Regions from separate parts of the Roseateles sp. P1_C6 genome, predicted to be linked through region 1. Evidence: predicted binding sites of a transcription regulator. Region 1 holds the regulator's gene; the other holds the start of a gene.
The links. Region 1 encodes FNR, which switches genes on or off when oxygen is low (the NO sensors DNR and NnrR bind a similar motif). Its sites were predicted from a motif close to TTGATNNNNATCAA; they were not measured.
Positions count from the first base shown of each region.

Region 2: the regulator FNR is predicted to act here: its motif matches at 7,180-7,193, upstream of AC1D29_RS17795 (hemerythrin domain-containing protein).

Region 1 covers NZ_JBFUAK010000011.1:183,536-193,695, forward strand. Annotated here, with positions in the region: gene AC1D29_RS23505 (urease accessory protein UreH domain-containing protein) at 1-27, opposite strand, end outside; gene hemN (oxygen-independent coproporphyrinogen III oxidase) at 27-1,409, opposite strand; gene fnr (fumarate/nitrate reduction transcriptional regulator Fnr) at 1,541-2,278, shown strand; gene AC1D29_RS23520 (BON domain-containing protein) at 2,387-2,728, opposite strand; gene AC1D29_RS23525 (sigma 54-interacting transcriptional regulator) at 2,927-4,339, opposite strand; gene AC1D29_RS23530 (hypothetical protein) at 4,351-4,908, opposite strand; gene AC1D29_RS23535 (sensor histidine kinase) at 4,883-6,406, opposite strand; gene AC1D29_RS23540 (NAD(P)/FAD-dependent oxidoreductase) at 6,547-7,899, shown strand; gene AC1D29_RS23545 (hypothetical protein) at 7,841-8,134, opposite strand; gene AC1D29_RS23550 (hypothetical protein) at 8,131-8,370, opposite strand; gene ccoG (cytochrome c oxidase accessory protein CcoG) at 8,388-9,788, opposite strand; gene ccoP (cytochrome-c oxidase, cbb3-type subunit III) at 9,795-10,160, opposite strand, start outside.
Region 2 covers NZ_JBFUAK010000007.1:398,109-408,268, reverse strand. Annotated here, with positions in the region: gene AC1D29_RS17810 (potassium channel beta subunit family protein) at 1-83, shown strand, start outside; gene AC1D29_RS17805 (diguanylate cyclase) at 323-3,460, shown strand; gene AC1D29_RS17800 (SUMF1/EgtB/PvdO family nonheme iron enzyme) at 3,519-6,536, shown strand; gene AC1D29_RS17795 (hemerythrin domain-containing protein) at 6,521-7,144, opposite strand; gene tkt (transketolase) at 7,258-9,285, shown strand; gene AC1D29_RS17785 (energy transducer TonB) at 9,341-10,160, shown strand, end outside.

The DNA.
Region 1 (10,160 bases):
GCCGATCAGCGCGGCATGCAGCCCCATCAGATGATCTTCGAGAAGCGCTCGCGGCTCGCGTCGGCCTGCAGGTAGCGGTCGAACACCAGCGCCACGGCGCGCACGAAGTACCAACCCAACGGCGTGACCTGAATGGCACCCGGCTCCAGCACGATGAGGCCTTGCTCGGCGAGTGGCACCAAGCGCTCGAGCTCGGTGGCGAAATAGCTCGGCACGTCGACGAGGTAGGACGCTGCGATGGATTCGAACTCCACGCGGCCCTGGCACATCAAGGCCATGATGACGGCGCGGCGCAGCAGGTCATCGCGCGTCAGCGCCAGGCCGCGCTGCACGGGCAGTTGACGCTGGGCGAGCGCGTCCTGGTACTCCTCGGTCGTCTTCGCGTTCTGCGCATAGGTGGCGCCCACGCGACTGATGGCGGACACGCCCAGGCCGACGAGGTCGCAGTCCGGCTGCGTCGAATAGCCTTGGAAGCCGCGGTGCAGCAAGCCCTGGCGCTTGGCGACGGCGAGCGGGTCGTCGGGCAGCGCGAAGTGGTCCATGCCAATGTAGGTGTAGCCCTCGCCCAGCAGCGCGCTGATGGCGCCCGACAGCATGGCCAGCTTGTCGCCGGCCGGCGGCAGCAGCTCGGCCGCGATGCGCCGCTGCGGCTTGAAGCGCTGCGGCAGGTGGGCGTAGGCATACATCGCGATGCGGTCCGGCCGCAGCTCGGCGACCTGCGCGATGGTGCGGGCAAAGGAGGCAGGCGTCTGCAACGGCAGCCCGTAGATCAGGTCGACGCTGGTCGATCCAAAGCCCAGCTCGCGGGCCTGCGCCATCAGCGCAGCCACCTGCGCAAAGGGCTGCACGCGGTGCACGGCCTTTTGCACGGCGACGTCGAAGTCCTGCACACCGAAGGACAAGCGGTTGAAGCCCAACAGGCGCAGATGCGACAGGCGCTGCAGGTCCACCGTGCGCGGGTCCACCTCGATGGACAACTCGGCGCCCGGCAGCAGCCTGAAGCGCCGGCGCAGCTCGGTCATCAGCGTGCCCAGTTCCGCGTCGGACAGGAAGGTGGGCGAGCCGCCACCCAGGTGCAGTTGCGACACCGGCGCGGTGCCGCCCAGGGCGTACGCCACCAGGTCCATCTCCACCGTCAACGCGGCCAGGTAGGGTGCGGCGCGCTCGTGGTGCTTGGTGATGATCTTGTTGCAGGCGCAGTAGTAGCAGAGCTGCTCGCAGAACGGGATGTGCACGTACACGGATAGCGGCTGCGCCGTGCCGCGCTGGCGCAGCGCCTGCAGGTGCTGGGCACCCTGGTGCGCCTCGACCAAGCGGTCAGCCGTCGGGTAGGACGTGTAGCGCGGCCCGGCCACGTCGTGGCGGCGGAGCAGGTCGGCGTCGAGGAAGCGGTCGGATACGGCAGCCATGGCGCCACTGTGCCGACGCCGGCGCCGGACAGCCTTGATCCAGGTCAAGGCCGCCGCGGGTCGCCTGGCCAAGAATGCAATTCATGCTCACCCCCCTGCCCCGCGCGATGCACCTGCCGACAACGCCCGACATGCCCGCGTCACCCGCTCCCAAGGCGATCGAACCGCTCAAGGTCGCCTGCGCGAGCTGCAACCTGCGCGAGCTGTGCCTGCCGGTGGGTCTGAACGCCAGCGAACTGGGCCAGCTCGACGGCTTGGTGAACAAGCGCCGCAGCGTGCCGCGTGGCGACCACCTGTTCCGCAACGGCGAACGCTTCGAGGCGCTGTACGCGGTGCGGACCGGCTTCTTCAAGACCTGCGTCGGCAGCGAGGACGGGCGCGACCAGGTCACGGGCTTCCAGATGGCCGGCGAGCTGCTGGGCCTGGACGGCATCAGCAGCGACCACCACCACTGCGACGCGGTCGCGCTGGAAGACTCGTCGGTCTGCGTCATCCCCTACACGCAGCTGGAGCAGCTGTCGCGCGAGTTCACCGGCCTGCAGCACCAGTTCCACAAGATCATGAGCCGCGAGATCGTGCGCGACCACGGCGTCATGCTGCTGCTCGGCAACATGCGCGCCGAGGAACGACTGGCCGCCTTCCTGCTGAACCTCACGCAACGTCTGCAGGCCCGCGGCTTCTCGGCGTCCAGCCTGGTGCTGCGCATGACGCGCGAGGAGATCGGCAGCTACCTGGGCCTGAAGCTGGAGACCGTCAGCCGCACCTTCTCCAGGTTCCAGGAGGACGGTCTGATGGAGGTCAAGCAGCGCCAGCTGCGCATCCTCGACCAGCCCGGGCTGCAGGCCATCGTCAACAACAGCCGCTGCTAGCGGCCCGTCGGCACTGCCGAAGCGCCGCCAGATGCAACAAGGCCTCGCGGGGGCACGCGAGGCCTTGGTGCGAGGCCCGTCAGGTAGGCCTCAGTACTGCAACGAGGGTCAGCCGACCTTGATCTCGTTGCGCACTTCCTTCACGCCCGGCACGGCTTGCACGAGCTTGATGGCTTTCTGGGCCAGTTCGGCGCTGGGCGCTGCACCCTTGACAACGATGACGCCGGCGCTGGTGCTGCTGACGGTCAACGGCAGGGCTTGCAGATCCTTGTCCTGCTGCAGCACCGCGGCGGCCTGGCTGGCCACGGCGGCATCGCCGGTCTGCGCCTGGGCGACCTGCTCGGCAGGTGCCGTCGCGGGGGTGGCGGCCGGGTCGGCAGCGAACGAGGCAGAGGCGGCGGTCGCCATCAGGGCAGCGGACAGCAGTCGGACGAGGGTAGATGTTTGCATGCAGATCTCCTGAAAGTGCTTGAATCAACGCGATGCCGGGTGGCACCACAACCAGGCTTAGCGCAAGGGCTGTGCCAGTTCGTGATTTGCCAGTTGGATCAAGCACTTAGCCATCACCACGTGGTCTAACTGGCGAGTGACACCCACAGACAAGCGGGTTTTTGTCGCCAGCCGGCGACAACCTCAGGCGCCATCCGCCTAAGTGCTTGATTCACCTGACACTTTTTTGTCGCCAGGATCGGACGCCGAAGCTAGGGGGTCGCCCTCGGCACGGAACAGTTGCGGGTCCAGCCCGTGCTTTTGCATCAGGCGATAGAACTCCGTGCGGTTGCGGTCGGCCAGCCGCGCGGCTTCGGCGACATGGCCCGACGTGAGCTTGAGCAGTTGGTTCAGGTAGTCGCGCTCGAAGCGCTGCTTGGCGTGCTGGTAGTTCAGCACTTCGGCCGACGGCATCTGCAGCGCGCGCTGCACCTGCGCGAGTGGCACCAGCGGCGCGGTGGCCAGCACGCAGACCTGCTCGACGACGTTGTAGAGCTGGCGTGCGTTGCCGGGCCAGGGCGCCGTGACCAGTGCCTCCAGCGCGTCGGGCGCAAAGCCTTTGACCGATTTGCGATGCCGCTCGGCCAGCGTCTGCAGGAAGTGCTGGGCCAGCAGCGCGATGTCCTCGCGCCGCTCGGACAGCGGCGGCAGTTGCAGCTTGACGACGTTGAGCCGGTAGTAGAGGTCGGGGCGGAACTGGCCCTCGGCCATCGCCAGTTCCAGGTCGCGGTGCGTGGCCGACAGTACGCGCACGTCCACCGCCAGCGCCTCGTTGCTGCCCACCGGCCGCACCACCCGCTCCTGCAGCACGCGCAGCAGCTTGACCTGCAGCGCCAGCGGCATGTCGCCGATCTCGTCCAGGAACACCGTGCCGCCCTGCGCCGCAGGGATCAGGCCCTGGCGCTGCGCCTGCGCGCCGGTGAAGGCGCCCTTCACGTGACCGAAGAGTTCCGACTCCAGCAGCGCCTCCGGGATGGCCGCGCAGTTCACCGCGATGAACGGCTTGGCCGCGCGCGGGCTGGCCTTGTGGAGGGCGCGTGCCAGCAACTCCTTGCCCGTGCCGCTGTCGCCGCAGATCAGCACGCTCGCATCGGTGGCGGCCACCAGCCGCGCCTCGGCCAGCACCTCGGCCATGCGCGGGCTTCGGCTGATGATCTCGCTGCGCCAGCTGCCGTCGCCGTCGAACGGCGCGGGCCCGGGCGCATTGACCAGCAGCGCCTGGTTGATCTTCTCCATCAGCTCCTTGCCGTCGAAGGGCTTGGTCAGGTAGGCGTAGGCACCGCGCGTGGTGGCTTCGACGGCGTCGGGGATGTTGCCGTGCGCGGTCAGCAGGATGACGGGCAGCGACGGGTGGCGCCGGCGCACCTCGTCGAACAGCGCCAGGCCGTCCAGGCCCGGCAGCCGAACGTCGGTGATGACCAGCGCCGGCAGCTTGACGGCCAGGTGGGCCAGCGCGGCCTCGGCGCTGGACACGGCCTGCACCGCATGGCCGGCGGCGCTCAGGCGCATCGTCATCAGGCGCAGCAGGTCGGCGTCGTCGTCCACCAGCAGGATTGCGGCTTGCGTCTTCATCGGTGCCTCCTTCAACGCGGCGCGTTGATCGGTTTGGCCGGCAGCGTCTGCTCGATGGCCTTGAGCGCTTCCAGCTTCTCGTTGAGCTGGTCGTTGCGACGCTGGCTGTCGCGCAGCTGCTGGCTCAGCTTGTCGACGCTGTCCTGCAGCCGCCGCTGCTCGGCCAGGCGGGCCGCCAGCAGCCCGGCCAGCGGCTTGAGCTGCTCGGCCTGCGGATCGGTGCCGGCGTTGACGATGTCCAGCTGCGCCGCGGCCTGCAGCAGCTCGGCGCTGCTGCGGCCCTGGCTCAGCGCCAAGGCCTTGCGCATGGCCTGCACGGCGGCGCCGCTGGAGGCCTCGGCGATGGGCGTCAGCTCGGGCGTGGTGCGCGTGCGCAGCTCGGTCGCGTAGGCCAGCGCGGCCTTCAGCTCGTCGGTCTGCGGTGGTGGCGGCGCGGGCGGCTCGGGGCAGACCGGCGCGGGCGGCGGCGGCGCCGGTTCGGGCGCCGGGGTCGGTGTCTGGCAGGCCGTCAGCGTGGCCGCCAGCCACAGCAGCAGGCCCATCTCAAGCAGTCTTCGATGACGTTTCATGGGGAATCTCGATGCGGAAATGGGCGCCGCGTTCGCTGGGCAGCAGCCGGCAGTTGCCGCCATGCGCCTGCACGATCTCGCGCACGATGGACAGGCCGATGCCGCTGCCGCGGCGTGCGCCGGGCGCCTGGTTACGGCCTTGATAGAAGGGGTCGAAGATGCGCTCCACATCCTCGGCCGCGACGCCCGGACCGGCGTCGATGCAGTCAACCCGGACGCTGGCCGCGTCGCGTCGCAGCGCCAGCGTGACGACACCGCCAGGCGGGCTGAAGCGCACCGCGTTGGCCAGCAGGTTGGCCAGCACGATGGCCAGCTTGTCGCCGTCGACCACCGCGGTGCACTCGGCGGCATCGAGCTGCACCTGCAGCCCGCGCGTCTGCCACAGCAGGCGCTGGTCGTCCACGACGCGCGCCAGCAGCGCCTTCAGGTCGACGGCGCGACGCTGCAGCTGCTGCGAGTCGGACGCCAGCGTCTGGTAGCGCAGCAAGTCCTCGATCTGGCCCTGCAGCGCGGCGCTGTTGTCGCCCAGGATGCGCACGATCTCGCCCTGGTCCGGCGTCAGCGGCCCGGCGACGCCGTCGCGCAGCAGCGCCGCACCTTCGCGGATGGAGGCCATGGGCGTCTTCAGCTCGTGCGAGATGTGGCGCACGAAGCGCGTCTTGTCGGACTCCAGCGTCGCCAAGCGCTGGCGCAACCACTCCAGCTGCCGCCCGAGCCGGCGCAGGTCGGCCGGGCCGCGCACCTCCACGGGCTCGTCAAAGCGGTTGTCGCCCAGCCGGCCGATGGCCGCCTCCACATGGGCCAGCGGCCGCAGCAGCCAGTGGCCGAAGCCCAGCGCCAGCAGGACCGCCAGCGCGATCGCGCCCAGCACCTGCGCGCTGATGAGGCGGCGCTGCTGCTCCAGCTCGGCCAGCACCGCGTCGCTGCGCCGGTCCATGGCCTGCTGGCTTTGCACCGTCAGCGTCTCGTTGAGGCTGTGCAGGCGCGCGAACACCGGCGTCAGCCGCCGCAGCGCCGCCTGGCGGAAGCGTGCCGGGCCTGGGTTCTGCAGCACCTCCCAGGCGGCCTGCGCCTGCGCGGCCCACTCGGCAAAGACCGGCGGCGACGCAGGCTCCGTGAGCAGGCCGGTCAGCGCCGCCTGCGTCGCCTGAGCATCCAGCCAGGCGGCCTGGAAGCGCTCGCGCAGGCTGGCGTCGTCCAGCACCAGGAACTGCCGCGCGCTGCGCTCCATCGCCACCGTGCGCTCCGCCAGCCGCTGCACCTGCGCCGTCAGCGCGGCCGCGGCCTGCGAGGCCTCGCGCCCCTGCAGCGCCACATGCTCCAGCGCCAGCATGGCCTGCGCCGCCGCGCCGCCCAGCAAGGCGGTGATCAGCAGGAAGGCCGCCAGCAGGCACTGGTGGAAGGACAGGCCGCGCAGCCCGCCGGCACGCGAGCGCTGCCAGGCCGAGTTGGTGGCAGGCGCAGGCGTCGAGGCAATGGCAAGGGCGGTGGGGGGCATCTTGGGCGCCGCATCCTAGGTGCGTCGTCCGCGCGCTTCGCAGCCACAGGATTCGCCTTTGCATCACGATGCAACAGCGCCACCACCATCCGAAAACCACGTCATGCTGCGGCGCAGCAAAGCAGGCGTAGCATGGCGCCATGCGTCCCCAAGTTCTCATCGTCGGCTGCGGTTTCGGCGGCCTGGAGGCGGCGCGGGCCCTGCGCTCAGCCGATGTCGACATCACCGTCGTCGACAAGACCAACCACCACCTGTTCCAGCCCCTGCTCTACCAGGTGGCCACGGCCGGCCTGTCGGCACCGTCCATCGCGGCGCCGATACGCCACCTGTTCCGGCGACAGCGCAACGTGACGACGCTGCTGGGCGAGGTCGTCGCCCTCGACGACGCCGCGCAGACGGTCACGCTGAAGGATGGCGCGACGCTGCGCTGGGACCACCTCATCGTCGCTGCCGGCGCCACGCACAGCTACTTCGGCCGCGACGACTGGGCCGTTCACGCGCCGGGGCTGAAGACGCTGGACGACGCGTTCGAGATCCGCCGCCGTGTGCTGATGGCCTTCGAGGCCGCCGAGCGCGATGACGACCCGGCCCGGCGCGCGGCGCTGATGCAGTTCGTCGTCGTGGGCGGCGGGCCCACCGGCGTGGAGCTGGCCGGCACGCTGGCCGAGATCGCGCGGCACACGCTGCCGGGCGAGTTCCGCCGCATCGACCCGCGCCAGGCCAAGGTGCTGCTGGTGGAAGGCAGCCCGCGCGTGCTGCAGGCCATGCCGGAGCCCTTGAGCGAACGGGCGCGCGAGCAACTCACCGAACTCGGTGTGGACGTGCGCCTGAACGCGCGCGTGACCGGCATCGACGGCCAGGGGCTGGACATCACGACGGCCGCCGGCCCCGAGCGCCTGCACAGCCGCTGCGTCGTCTGGGCCGCCGGCGTGGCCGCGTCACCGCTGGGCCGCGCGCTGGCCGACGCGACCGGCTGCACGCTGGACCGCGCCGGCCGCGTGGTCGTCGAACCCGACCTGAGCGTGAAGGGCCACCCGCGCATCCAGGTCATCGGCGACCTGGCAGCCGCGCAGAGCCATGTGCGCGGCCGTGACCCGAGGCCCGTGCCCGGCGTGTCGCCCGGCGCCAAGCAAATGGGCCGCTGCGCGGCGGCCAACATCCAGCGCCACCTGCGCGGCGAGCACACCCTGCCCTTCCGCTACAGCGACTACGGCAACCTCGCCACCATCGGCCGCCACAGCGCGGTCGTGGACCTGGGCACGCCAGCGGGTGCGCTGCGCTTCTCGGGCTATGCGGCCTGGCTGTTCTGGCTGTTCGCCCACGTCTACTTCCTGATCGGTTTCCGCAACCGCTTCGTCGTGCTGCTGGACTGGGCCTGGGCCTACTGGACGCACGATCGCAACGCGCGCGTCGTGGCCAGCGGCGCCCCTGGCGTCAGCGAGGCCAGCCCGGTGATCGCCGCTGCGGCGTCGGCTCGTCCGCCGGCAGGTTGACCAGCAGCAGCGCCAGGCTCGCGGCCAGCGCAATGACGCCCCAGAAGATCAGGAAGCTGACGGTGTAGATCGCCTGCGCGGACAGGTCCACCGGCGCCGCGCCGAACCAGCGCAGCTCGTGCGGGTCGACGACCGCGAACACCAGCGCCTCCAGCACACCCGCCGACAGAAACGACGACCAGGCCACTGCCATCGCAGAACGGGCGATGCGCGAGGGGCCGGGCTGGCCGGTCACTGCTTGGCTCCGGCGGTGCTGGGGGCGCCGGTCGCCGCGTGGTTGCGCGCGGTCAGCGCCGGCACGTCGTCGGCCGCCTGCGTGCTGCCCTGGCGCAGCACCAGCGGCGGGTCGGGGTGGCGCAGCGTCAGCGTCACCGTGACGATGCTGGCCAGCATCACGGAGACCGGGCCGGCGATGACGAGCCAGACCATGGGCTCGCGCCAGGGAGAAGCGGTCTTTTCGGGTGTGGGCATCGTGAATCTCCCGCCGCTCAGCGCGGCACGACGAAGGTGGATTTCTCGGCGACGCTGTCGCCGGCATCGCTGCGGATCAGCCAGCGCACCGGCTGGGCGCCGGCCTTCAGCTGCGGCAGGGCTTCGGGCGGCAGGCGCAGCGCGACGGTGACCCAGCGCGCCTCCGCCGGCCCCAGCGTGACGCTGGTGGCGCGGCTGAGCTTGAGGCCGGGCAGGCCGTCGGCCTCGATGGTGAGCTGCTGCTGCGCCTCGGTCGCGTTCATCAGCTGCAGCCGGTAGAGGTTCTCGATCCAGCCGTCCTCGACCTGGCGGGCCAGCGTCGCGCGGTCGCGCACGACGTCGACGCGGAAGGCATGCCGCGTCATCAGGCTGTAGAGCACGCCGGTGCTCAGCGCCAGCAGCAGGCTGCCGTAGATCAGCACGCGCGGCCGGAAGATGCGGCGCCAGCGCTGCGCACGCGTGACCTGGCGGGCCATGCCGTTCTCGGTGTCGTAGCGGATCAGGCCGCGCGGCGTGCCCATCTTGTCCATCACGCCGTCGCAGACGTCGATGCAGGCGGCGCAGCTGATGCACTCGTACTGCAGGCCGTTGCGGATGTCGATGCCGGTCGGGCAGACCTGCACGCACAGGTGGCAGTCGATGCAGTCGCCCACGGTGGCGCTGCGCTCGCTCCTGTCACCGCCCTTCTTGCCGCGCTCGGCGTTGCGGCCGCGCGGCTCGCCGCGGATGGGGTCGTAGCTGACGATCAGCGTGTCGTGGTCGAACATCGCGCTCTGGAAGCGCGCATAGGGGCACATGTACTTGCAGACCTGCTCGCGCATGAAGCCCGCGTTGCCGTAGGTGGCGAAGCCGTAGAACAGCACCCAAAAGGCTTCCCACGGGCCCAGCGCGAACGTCATCAGCTCGCGGATGGGCGTGAAGTAGCCGACGAAGCTGAAGCCCGTGAACAGCGCCAACGCCACCCAGCTGAGCTGCTTGCCGCCCTTGCGCCACAGCTTGTCCCAGGACCAGGGCGACTTGTCCAGCCGCAGCCGCGCATTGCGGTCACCCTCGAACCAGCGCTCGATGAGCACGAACAGCTCGGTGTAGACGGTCTGCGGGCAGGCGTAGCCGCACCAGACGCGGCCCGCCACGGCCGTGAACAGGAACAGGCCGTAGGCCGAGACCAGCAGCAGCGCCGTCAGGTAGACGAAGTCCTGCGGGTACAGCACCAGCCCGAACACGTAGAAGCGCCGTGCGGCGAGGTCGAACAGCACGGCGGGGCGGTCGCCCCAGCTCAGCCAGGGCAGGCCGTAGAACACCGCCTGGGTCAGCGCGACGAAGACCCAGCGCAGCCGTGCGTAGAAGCCGTCCACCGAGCGCGGGTGGATCTTGTCTTCGGACTTGTAGAGCCGGATGACGGCTTCGGAATCGGCCATGGGTGCTTAGTTCGAGAGTCCCCACACGTAGGCGGCCAGCACGCGGATCTGTTCGGGGGTGAGGCGCTCGCCGTGGGCGGGCATCTGGTTGTGCTTGCCGCCGTTGATCATGGCGACCACCGCCGCCTCGCCCCAACCGTGCAGCCAGACCTTGTCGGACAGGTTGGGCGCGCCCAGTGCCGGGTTGCCCTTGCCGCCCACGCCGTGGCAGGCCGCGCAGGCGCTGAACTTGGGCTTGCCCAGCTGGGCGTAGAGCGGGTTGTGCGGGCTGTCCGACAGCGACAGCACGTAGTGCGCGACGTTGCGCACGTCCTCGCTGCTGCCCACCGCCGCGGCCATCACCGGCATGTTGCCTTCGCGGCCCAGCGTGAT
Region 2 (10,160 bases), on a different contig from region 1:
TCGGCGCGCTGGCCGTCACGCCCAAGCTGACGCCCGGCGTGCTGGAACGCATCGACGCCATCACCAAGCCGCTGGCGGCTTGAAAAAACCCCTCGCCCGGTCGCGCTCGCTGGACGCGGGCGCAACTGATCGGTCCCCCGAGGGGACGGCGATGCTTGCGGCATCGAGCCGCAAGCACATCGCCAGAGCGGGCCGGCTTGGGAGCGGCCCGGCGCTCGGCCCGCCAGATGCGGCTCTCGCCGGGACCAGCGTGGGGATCATTCACATCCTCTGAGGGCAAGACCCGCCCGGCCGGGTCTTGCCGGTGCCTGAGAATGCCGGCATGAGGGCCTTGATAACAAAAGGGTGTGCAGCCCTGTTGATCGCCGTGGGGTTGGTGGGCGCAGCGTCGGCCGTGGTGCCGCGCTTCGAGCCCATCGGCGAGCCCGGCGCGGTGCGGGACAACGTCGTGTCGGCCCTCGCGCTGGACGCCCGCGGCCTGCTGTGGGCCGGCTCGCCCGAGGGCCTGCTGCGCTTCGACGGCTATGCCTTCCGCCGCTACCCCTTGAGCGGCCCCGACGGCCAGCTGCTGCCCGAGCAGTTCGTGCGCGCCATGCTGCCCGACCCGCGCGGCTGGATGTGGGTGGCCGCCGGCAACAGCGGCCTGGTGCGCATGGACATGGCCAGCGGCCAGTGGGCGCGCTGGGCGCGCGACGGCAAGTCGGCCGACGAGACTGCGCCCGCCGCCAACACGGTGCGCACGCTGGCGCTGGAGAAAGACGGCACGCTGTGGATAGGCGGCAGTGGCGGGCTGGACCGCTTCGACGTCAAGAACCAGCGCTTCACCCACCACCGCGGCCGCGAGGACGGCCTGCCCGACCCGCGCGTGCAGACGCTGCTGGTCGACCGCCAGGGCACGCTGTGGATAGGCACCTGGCGCGGCGTGGCGCGCAAGGCGCCGGACGGCCCCATCGAGACGCTGGACATCGGCCTGGGCGACCAGCTCGTCACGCTGATCAGCGAGACGCTGGACGGCCGCGTCATCGTCGGCACGGCGCAAGGCCAGCTGCGCGCGCTGTCGCCCGGCGGCCAGCCGTTGCCGTTCAGCACGGGCGCCCAGCCGGGCGCGACCTCGGGTGTCTGGCCCGTCATGGCGATGGCCCAGCCGGATGCCGACGAGCTGTGGTTTGGCGACGCGTCGGGCGTGTCGCGGCGCCACGCGACCGACGGCGCCCTCATCGAGCGCCTGCCCACCGCGGGCGCCGGCACCGCGCCGCGCAGTGATGTGCGCGCGCTGATGCGCGACCCGTCGGGCACCATCTGGGCCGGCAGCTATGGCGGCGGCCTGATGCGCCATGTGCCGTCGCTGCCTGGCCTGTCCATGGTGCGCGACACCATCGCCGCCGCGCCGGCCAGTCTGGACGTGCGCAGCATCCTGCAGCTGGCCAATGGCGAAGTCTGGCTGGGCCTGCTGTCCGGCGGCATCGAGCGCCGCGACCGGCAGCTGCAGCCGCTGGGCCTCATCGCGCCGGCGGGTGGCAACGGCGGCGGCCTGCCGCCGGGGCGCGTCAATGCGCTGGGCCAGAGCAAGGACGGCGCCGTCTGGGTGGCCATCGACACGCAGCTGCTGCGCTTCGACGCGCAGGGCCGCTGGAAGGAAACGCTGCGCAGCGGCAACGCGGTGCCGCGGCGCTTCCACCCCACCGACGACGGCGCGCTGTGGATCGCGACGCTGGACGGCGTGATGCGCTGGACGCCCGACAAGCCGGTCATGCGCGCCATCCCGACGGCCGGCCTGGTGGGCGGCACCGGCGAGGTCAACGCCTTTGCCAGCCTGCCCGACGGCAGCCTGTGGGCCGGTGGCGCGGCGGGCTTGTTCCGCGTCGCCAAGCCCGGCGCCGACGAGCCGGTGGCCGAGTGGGTGGAGCCCACCGGCCTGACCGGCCAGACGGTGCTGGGCATGGCCGTGGACCTGGCCGGGCGGCTGTGGGTGGACACCGGCACCGGCCTGCACCGGCTGGTGCAGAGCGACGGCAAGCGTGCGCGCTTCGAGGCCGTGGGCGCGTCCGACGTGGGCGGGGCCTTCGGCGCCAACCTGCTGTTCGACAAGCAGGGCCGCATCTGGTCGCAGCGCAACATGTTCGACCCGCGCAGCGGCGAGCGCCGCGAGCTGGGCGCGGCCGACGGCGCCGACCTGGGCACCGGCTGGTTCCGCGCCTACGCCAAGTTGGACGACGGCCGCATGCTGTTCGGCGGTGCGCGCGGCCTGCTGGTCATCGACCCCGAGCGCTTCGCGCCCTGGGGCTACAAGCCGCCGCTGGTCATTTCAGAGCTGCGCGTGGACGGCGAGGAGCGCGCGCTGCCGGGCAACGGCCAGCCGCTGCTGCTGGCGCCGGGCGAGCGCGCCTTCAGCCTGGCCTTCGCGTCGCTGGACTACAGCCAGCCCGGCCGCAACCGCTACCGCTACCGGCTGGACGGGCTGGACCATGGCTGGATAGACGCCGGCGCGTTGAGCCGCACGGCCACCTACACCAACCTCACGCCGGGGCGCTACAAGCTGCACGTGCAGGGCAGCAACCGCGACGGCGCCTGGGGGCCCAGCGAGCTGCTGATCGACGTCGACGTGCGCGCCGCCTGGTGGCAGACGCGCTGGGCGCTGGCGCTGGCGCTGATCCTCGTGGTGGCCGTCGTCGCCGGCATCGTGCGCGTACGCACCGGCCTGCTGCTGCGCCACCGTCGCGTGCTGGAGGCGCGTGTGCGTGAGCGCACCGAGGCGCTGGAAGCCGCCACGGCGGAGCTGAACGCCAAGTCCATCGAGCTGGAGGAAGCCAGCCTCACCGACCCGCTGACAGGCCTGCGCAACCGCCGCTTCCTGGACCGCCAGATGCCGGCCGACGCGGCGCTGACGCTGCGCCACTACGAGCCGCTGTCCGACGCGCCGGTGCCGGGCGAGAGCGAGCAGGACCTGCTGTTCTTCCTGATCGACATCGACCACTTCAAGCGCATCAACGACGCCCACGGCCACATGGCCGGCGACGCGGTGCTGGAGCAGATGCGCGGCCGGCTGCAGCAGGTCTTCCGTGCCACCGACTACCTGGTGCGCTGGGGCGGCGAGGAGTTCCTCATCGTCGCCCGCGGCACGCCGCGCAGCCGCGCCGCCGAGCTGGCCGAGCGCGCCCGCCAGGCCGTCGCATCGCAGGCCTTCGAGCTGGAAGGCGGCGTGCGCCTGGCCCAGACCTGCTCGGTCGGCTTCTCGGCCTTCCCGCTGTGCCCGGCGCTGCCACGCGCGCTGGACTGGCGCTCCGCCATCGACCTCGCCGACGCGGCGCTGTACGAGGCCAAGGAGGCCGGCCGCAATGCCTGGGTGGGCCTGCTGGGCGCCGATGCCGACAGCGAGGACGAGCTGCGCCAGGACGTGCGCCGGCCGCTGGACAGCTGGGCCGCGGGCGGGCGGCTGCGGCTGCTGCGCTCATCCTCCTAGTCATCCCTGAGGATGCCCTGCGCCTCGGCGCGGGGAGCACCGCCTAACAATGGCGACCATGGCAACCGCCGCCCCGCTCTCCTTCGGCCATGCGGCATTGGCGCAGCGCCTCGTCGCCGAGCTGACGGCCAGCCTGCAGCCGGGCGCCGGCAGCAGCACCGAGCCGGCGCTGGTCGTGGGCGTGTTCGGCGAATGGGGCGCCGGCAAGAGCCGGCTGCTGCAGACCGTGGGCGAGGCCTTGCCACCCGGTGACGGCGAACAGGTGCTCAACGTCGTCGTGCCCTTCAATGCCTGGCGCTTCGAGCGCGAGGAGCATCTGCTGGTGCCGCTGCTGCGCGTCGCCCAGCAATGCGTGCGCAAGGCGCTCGAAGCCAGCCTGGGCGACGACATCCGGCGCAACGAGCTGCTGTCGGACCGGCTGACACTGCTGGGCGACCTGGCCCAGACCGTCTACCAGCACGGTGGCCGCGAGCTGCTGCAGACCGCGCTGGCGGCGCAGGGCGTGGCGCTGAAGCTGCCCGAGTTCAAGGCCGAGGCCGGCAAGCCGCAGCCCTCGGCCTGGGCGCGCTGGCGGCAGCGCCGCACGGCACTGCAGCAGGCGCGCCGCCTGACCACGCCGGTGGACCAGCTCAACAGCCTGTACTACGACTTCCTGGAGCACCTGCGCGCCGTCACCGGCCGCAACCCCAAGGCGCTGGCGCTGCACCGCGAGCGGCTCAAGTACCGAGGGCTGGGCTGGTGGCCGCGGCTGGTCTACCGGCTGCGCGCCAGCTGGCTCTGGCTCGGCACCGGCGAGCGGCTGCCTGACGCGGACTTCCGGCTCAACCTCATCTTTCTCGTCGACGACCTGGACCGCTGCCTGCCCGACAAGGCCGTGGAGGTGCTGGAGGCGATCAAGCTGTTCCTGGAGGTGGAGGGCTGCGCCTTCGTGCTGGCGCTGGACGAGGAGGTCATCGAGCGCGGCATCGCCCACCGCTACCGCGACTACGCGCTGCAGGGCAAGGAAGGCATGACGCCCATCACCGGCGCGGAGTACCTGGAGAAGCTGGTGCACCTGCCGGTGCGGTTGCCGCGGCCCACGGGTGCGGCAGCGCGCGACTTCCTGGCGCTGAAGTGGCCGGACTGGTTCGCCGACGCCTCGGCCCAGGCCAACGACCTGGCCACGCTGGTGGCCGCCATCACGCCCGGCGTGCCACGCAAGCTGTACCGCATGACCTCGCTGCTGGCGTTGGCCGAGGCGCTGGGCGCGGGCGACGCCAAGACGCCACGCCGGCGCGAATGGCTGGCCATCGTCTGCGCGCTGCAGCTGTTCGCGCCGGCGCTGTACCGGTTCCTGCGCCTGCACGGCGCGCGGCTGCTGATCACGCTGGCCGACTGGCGCAGCGACGCGCTGTTCCGCGACGTGGTGGGGCTGCGCCGGGCGCTGCAGCTGCAGGTGCTGGGCGTGGACTCGCCGGCGCAGCTGCAGTACCGGTTGGTGCTGCAGCGCCTGCCCGATCTGTGTGAGGCGGCCATGCAGAACCGCTCGGGCTTCGACCTGCTGGAGCTGCTGGCGCGCGTCGGTGAGCTGCACCAGAAGGCCGCGCTGACCGGCGCGCAGCTGGGCGCGCTGATGGTGTTCACCGAGGTCGAGGCGGCGGCGGAACCGGCCGCGGCCACCGTGGCCACGGTGCAGCCGCCCGATGCGCAGGCCCCGGCCACGATGCCGACGGCGCCTGCCGAGGCCCCCGTCGTGCCGCCCGTCTCAGCCGCTGCGGCGCCCGAGCCCACGGTCAAGCTGGTGGAGCGCGGCGAGGCGCCGCCACCGGCCGGCCCGCCGCAGGACGCCCGGCTGGAGAACGAGCGGGCGCTGGTGGAGGCGGTCAACTCCGGCGAACTGGAGCTGGTGCGGCTGGCCCTGTCGCGCGAAGGCGCGGCGCTGCGTGACCGCGTGATCTCGTATGCGCTGTGGGGCATGTTGCGCGCCAGCCGGTTGACCGAACAGCTGGGCGCCTGGGTGGCGCGCGGCGCACCGGCGGACCAGACCCAGTTCCTGCTGCAGGAGCTGCGCCCGCATCTGTCGCAGGTGGCAGCGCTGGACCTGCTGACACAGTTCGGCCGGCCCGTGCAGCGCGTGCTGAATCGGCCCGACTGGGCGCACGATGTGCGCCACGGTGACAGCCTCACGCTGCTGGCCCCGCCGCTGATCGCGGCGACGGACGTCTGGCTGGAGACCCTGCACAGCCATTCGGCGGACGAGTGGGTCATCCCGCGGGGTTGGGCCTGCACGACGCGGCAGCTGGAGCGCGCCTCAGCGGATGTCGGCGTCAGCCTGGGCTCGGACGCCCACTACGGCGTGCACGCGGCGCTGCACGTCGGCTGGCCCGATGGCGGGGGCGACGAGGCCCACCAGCGTCTGCGCTGGGTGCCGGCCGGCAAGCTGGCCATGGGCTCGCCCAAGGGCCCGCCGGAGGAGGGCGAGCTGCGCACGGTCAGCCTCAGCCAAGGTTTCTGGATCGCGGACACCGCCTGCACGCTGGCCTTGTGGAGCCGGGTGACGGGGCGACCGACGTCGGGTCAGGACGAGCGGCTGCCCGTCACCGGCGTCAGCGCCGCGGGGGCAGAAGGCTTCATCGCACAGCTGTCGCAACGGCTGCCGGGCTGCGACATCCGGCTGCCCAGCGAGGCCGAATGGGAGGCCGCGTGCCGCGCCGGCACGCGCACGGCCTACGCCTTCGGCGACGAAGTGGGGCCACCGCAGGTCAATGCGGAGAGTCGCTCGCTGCTGCCGGTCACCGACCTGCCGACCAATGCGTGGGGGCTGTTCCAGATGCATGGCAACGTCGCCGAGCTCTGCCGCGACCTGCTGGGCCCCGAGCAGCGCTCGCCCGAGGCCTGGGTGGACCCGGAAGGCCCGCCGGGCGCCGCCACCGGCATGCACGCGCTGCGCGGCGGGTCCTACCGCAGCAGCTTTGCGCAGACCCGCTCGGCGGCCGTCGAACGCATCGCCCGCGACGAGGTCCGTCCCGACGTGGGCTTTCGCTTCATCGTCCGCGCGAAGCCAACGGCCGGTCTGGCGGATCAGCCCCCGGCCTGAGCGGGCAGCGCCGGCCCCCAACCGAACGGCGCCGGCAGCACCGCCAGGATGCGCTGGCGCAGCGAGGCATAGGCCGCGTCGACCGGCTGGCCGGGGCGCGGCACCAGTGGGTCCTGGTGGCTGCCGAAGGCTTCGTCCAGCACGGCCCAGTCGTCGGCGCTGAAGCAACGCGCGGCGTACGGCAGCACCTCGGTCTCCTCGCGCTTCATGTGGCGCAGGTAGCGCGTGGCGTAGACCTTGAGCTGCTGCTCGAACTTGGGTCGCCGGCTGTCGCCCATCTGCTCCCAGGCCAGCAGGCTGTGCTGCAGCTCGCGGATGGCGCGTTCGCCCTGGGCATGGTCGGCCTCCAGCTCGTCCAGCGTCTCGCGCAGCTCGGGCGCCCGAGCGCGCAGCTTGGGGAACAGCAGCTCGCTTTCCTTTTTGTGATGCAAGCGTTCCGGAAATTCGTCGACATAGAAGAGCATGGCCCGCAGCGCCTCGAACTCGGGCGGCGTGCGGGCGCGGCGCTGCGCTTCGAGCAGCAGCGGCAAGGTGCGCAGCATCGCGGCCAGCGCGTCGTGCTCGGCGCGGATGACACGAACGGCCAGCGGCAGGGACGGGGTGGGCATGGCTGCGAGCGTCGCGCGCCGGCGACGGTCCTGCCTTGCGCTGGATCAAGCCCGGCGAGGTCACCCCCGTAAAATCCCTGGTTTTGCCCTTCAGCCCCACGAAAGCCCCGGCCATGACAGCAACGACCGCCTCCTCCACCCAAATGGCCAACGCGATCCGCGCGCTCGCGATGGACGCGGTGCAGGCGGCCAACTCCGGCCACCCGGGCGCGCCCATGGGCATGGCCGACATCGCCGTGGCGCTGTGGGGCCGGCATCTGCAGCACAACCCGGCCAACCCGCACTGGGCCAACCGCGACCGCTTCGTGCTGTCCAACGGCCATGGCTCCATGTTGATCTACGCGCTGCTGCACCTGACGGGCTATGCGCTGCCCATCGAGGAGCTGCGCAATTTCCGCCAGCTGCACAGCAAGACGCCGGGCCACCCGGAAGTGGGCATCACCGTCGGCGTCGAGACGACCACCGGCCCGCTGGGCCAGGGCGTGACCAACGCGGTGGGCCTGGCACTGGCCGAGAAGCTGCTGGCGCGTGACTTCAACCGCGACGGCCACACCATCGTCGACCACCACACCTACGTCTTCCTGGGCGACGGCTGCCTGATGGAAGGCATCAGCCACGAGGCCGCGTCGCTGGCCGGCGCGTGGAAGCTGAACAAGCTGATCGCCATCTACGACGACAACGGCATCTCCATCGACGGTCAGGTCGCGCCCTGGTTTGCCGACGACACGGCCAAGCGCTTCGAAGCCTATGGCTGGAACGTCGTCGGCCCGGTGGACGGCCATGACGTGGACGCCATCGACAAGGCCATCGCCAAGGCCAAGAAGAGCGCCGACAAGCCCACGCTGGTCATCGCCAAGACGGCCATCGGCAAGGGCTCGCCCAACCGCGCCAACACCAGCAAGGCCCACGGCGAGCCGCTGGGTGCCGAAGAGATCAAGCTGACCCGCGAGGCCATCGGCTGGGCGCACGAGCCGTTCTCGGTGCCGGCCGACGTCTACGCCGCCTGGGACGCCAAGGCCGCCGGCGACAAGGCCGAAGCCGCCTGGGACACCCGCTTCGACGCTTATGCCGAAGCCCACCCCGAGCTGGCCGCCGAGTTCCAGCGCCGCATGGCCGGCGTGCTGCCCGCCAACTTCGCGCAGAGTGCCGTGGACGCCGTCGTCAAGGCCCACGCCGAGGCGCAAACCGTCGCCAGCCGCAAGGCCAGCCAGCTGGCGCTGGAAGCCTTCACGCTGAACCTGCCCGAACTGCTGGGCGGCAGCGCCGACCTGACCGGCTCCAACCTGACCAACACGTCCAGCACGCCGGCGCTGCGCATCGCCGCCGACGGCACGCCCAACAACGGCCGCCACATCAACTACGGCGTGCGCGAGTTCGGCATGGCCGCGATCATGAACGGCGTCGCGCTGCACGGCGGCTTCATCCCCTACGGCGGCACCTTCCTGACCTTCAGCGACTACAGCCGCAACGCCATCCGCATGGCCGCGCTGATGAAGACGCGCGTCATCCACGTGATGACGCACGACTCCATCGGCCTGGGCGAAGACGGCCCGACGCACCAGTCCATCGAGCATGTCGCCAGCCTGCGCCTGATCCCGGGCCTGGACGTCTGGCGCCCGGCCGACACGACCGAGACGGTGGTCGCCTGGACCATGGCCATCGGCAACGCGCAGCGCCCCAGCCTGCTGGCCCTGTCGCGCCAGAACCTGACCTACTCGCCCAAGACCAACGTCGACGAGATCGCCAAGGGCGCCTACGTGCTGTTCGACCCCGTCAGCCCCAAGGGCAACAGCAAGGCCGAGGCCGTCATCATCGCGACCGGCTCGGAGGTGCAGCTGGCCATGGCCGCCAAGGCACTGCTGGCCGATGAAGGCATCAAGGTGCGCGTCGTGTCCATGCCGTCGACCAACGTGTTCGACCGCCAGGACAAAGACTACAAGAAGAGCGTGTTGCCCAAGGGCCTGCCGCGCGTGGCCGTCGAGATGGGTGTCAGCGACTTCTGGTGGAAGTACGGCGTGGACGCCGTCGTCGGCATCGACACCTTCGGCGAATCGGCCCCGGCCGGCGTGTTGTTCAAGCACTTCGGCTTCACGCCGGAGAACGTGGCGGCGACCGTGAAGGCGGTGCTGAAGAAGAAGTGACGCGCTGCGCGCTGATCCTGCGCTACAAACCTAACCCTACTTGTCAGGGGTTTGGATGTTCAAGATCGTCGTCGCGCTCACCGTGAGCCTGTGGCTGCAGGTCGGGCACGCGCAGACCGCGCTACCCGACCGCAGCGGCGATGTGACTCTGGCATGCCTGGCGCGGCCGGAGATTGCCTTGGCCTATCCGGACGAGGTGCTTAAGCAGCGGATCAACGGCTTCTTCCGGGTGCAGATGCGCTTCACCGAGGCAAACAAGCGCCCGGAGGTCGAAGTGCTGTACGAAGCGGGTTCGACGGGCCTGCGCGAAGCAGTGCTCGACTACGTTTCCCGCATGCGCCTGCCCTGCCTGAAGCCTGGCCAGACGGTCACAGCGCTGCAGGAGTTCTCCTTCGACGCGTTGGGCGTGGGCCGCGTGACATCACCGCCGCCACTGAATGTCCCGTCGAGTCAGGCGGCGTCATACACGCAATGCCTGCGCTCATCCGGTGCGCCACTGGAGCTGAGCGAGCCCAGCCAGCCGTCACGGTCCGTCAAGACCAGTAAGGACGGCAATCTGATCGCGGAGATCTACTTCAACGCCCCGGACCAGCCGCCGGAAGTGAAGGTGATCTACGACAGCATGTACGCCGCCAACCGGGACAGCATCCTCGAATACCTGTCGAAGTACCGGCTGCCATGCCTGCCCGAAGGCCGGCGGATCGGCATCGAACAGCAGTTTTCGGTCCATTGGAGCGGCAACTTGAAGTTCGCGTTCAACGACCTGTCCCTCGTCAAGTTCCTTGCTCTTGTGAAGGACCTGAACGCGCGACCGGTCGAATTCAATCTGGACACCATGGGCTGCCCGTTCCGCCTGCGCTGGAAGTTGGGCCGGC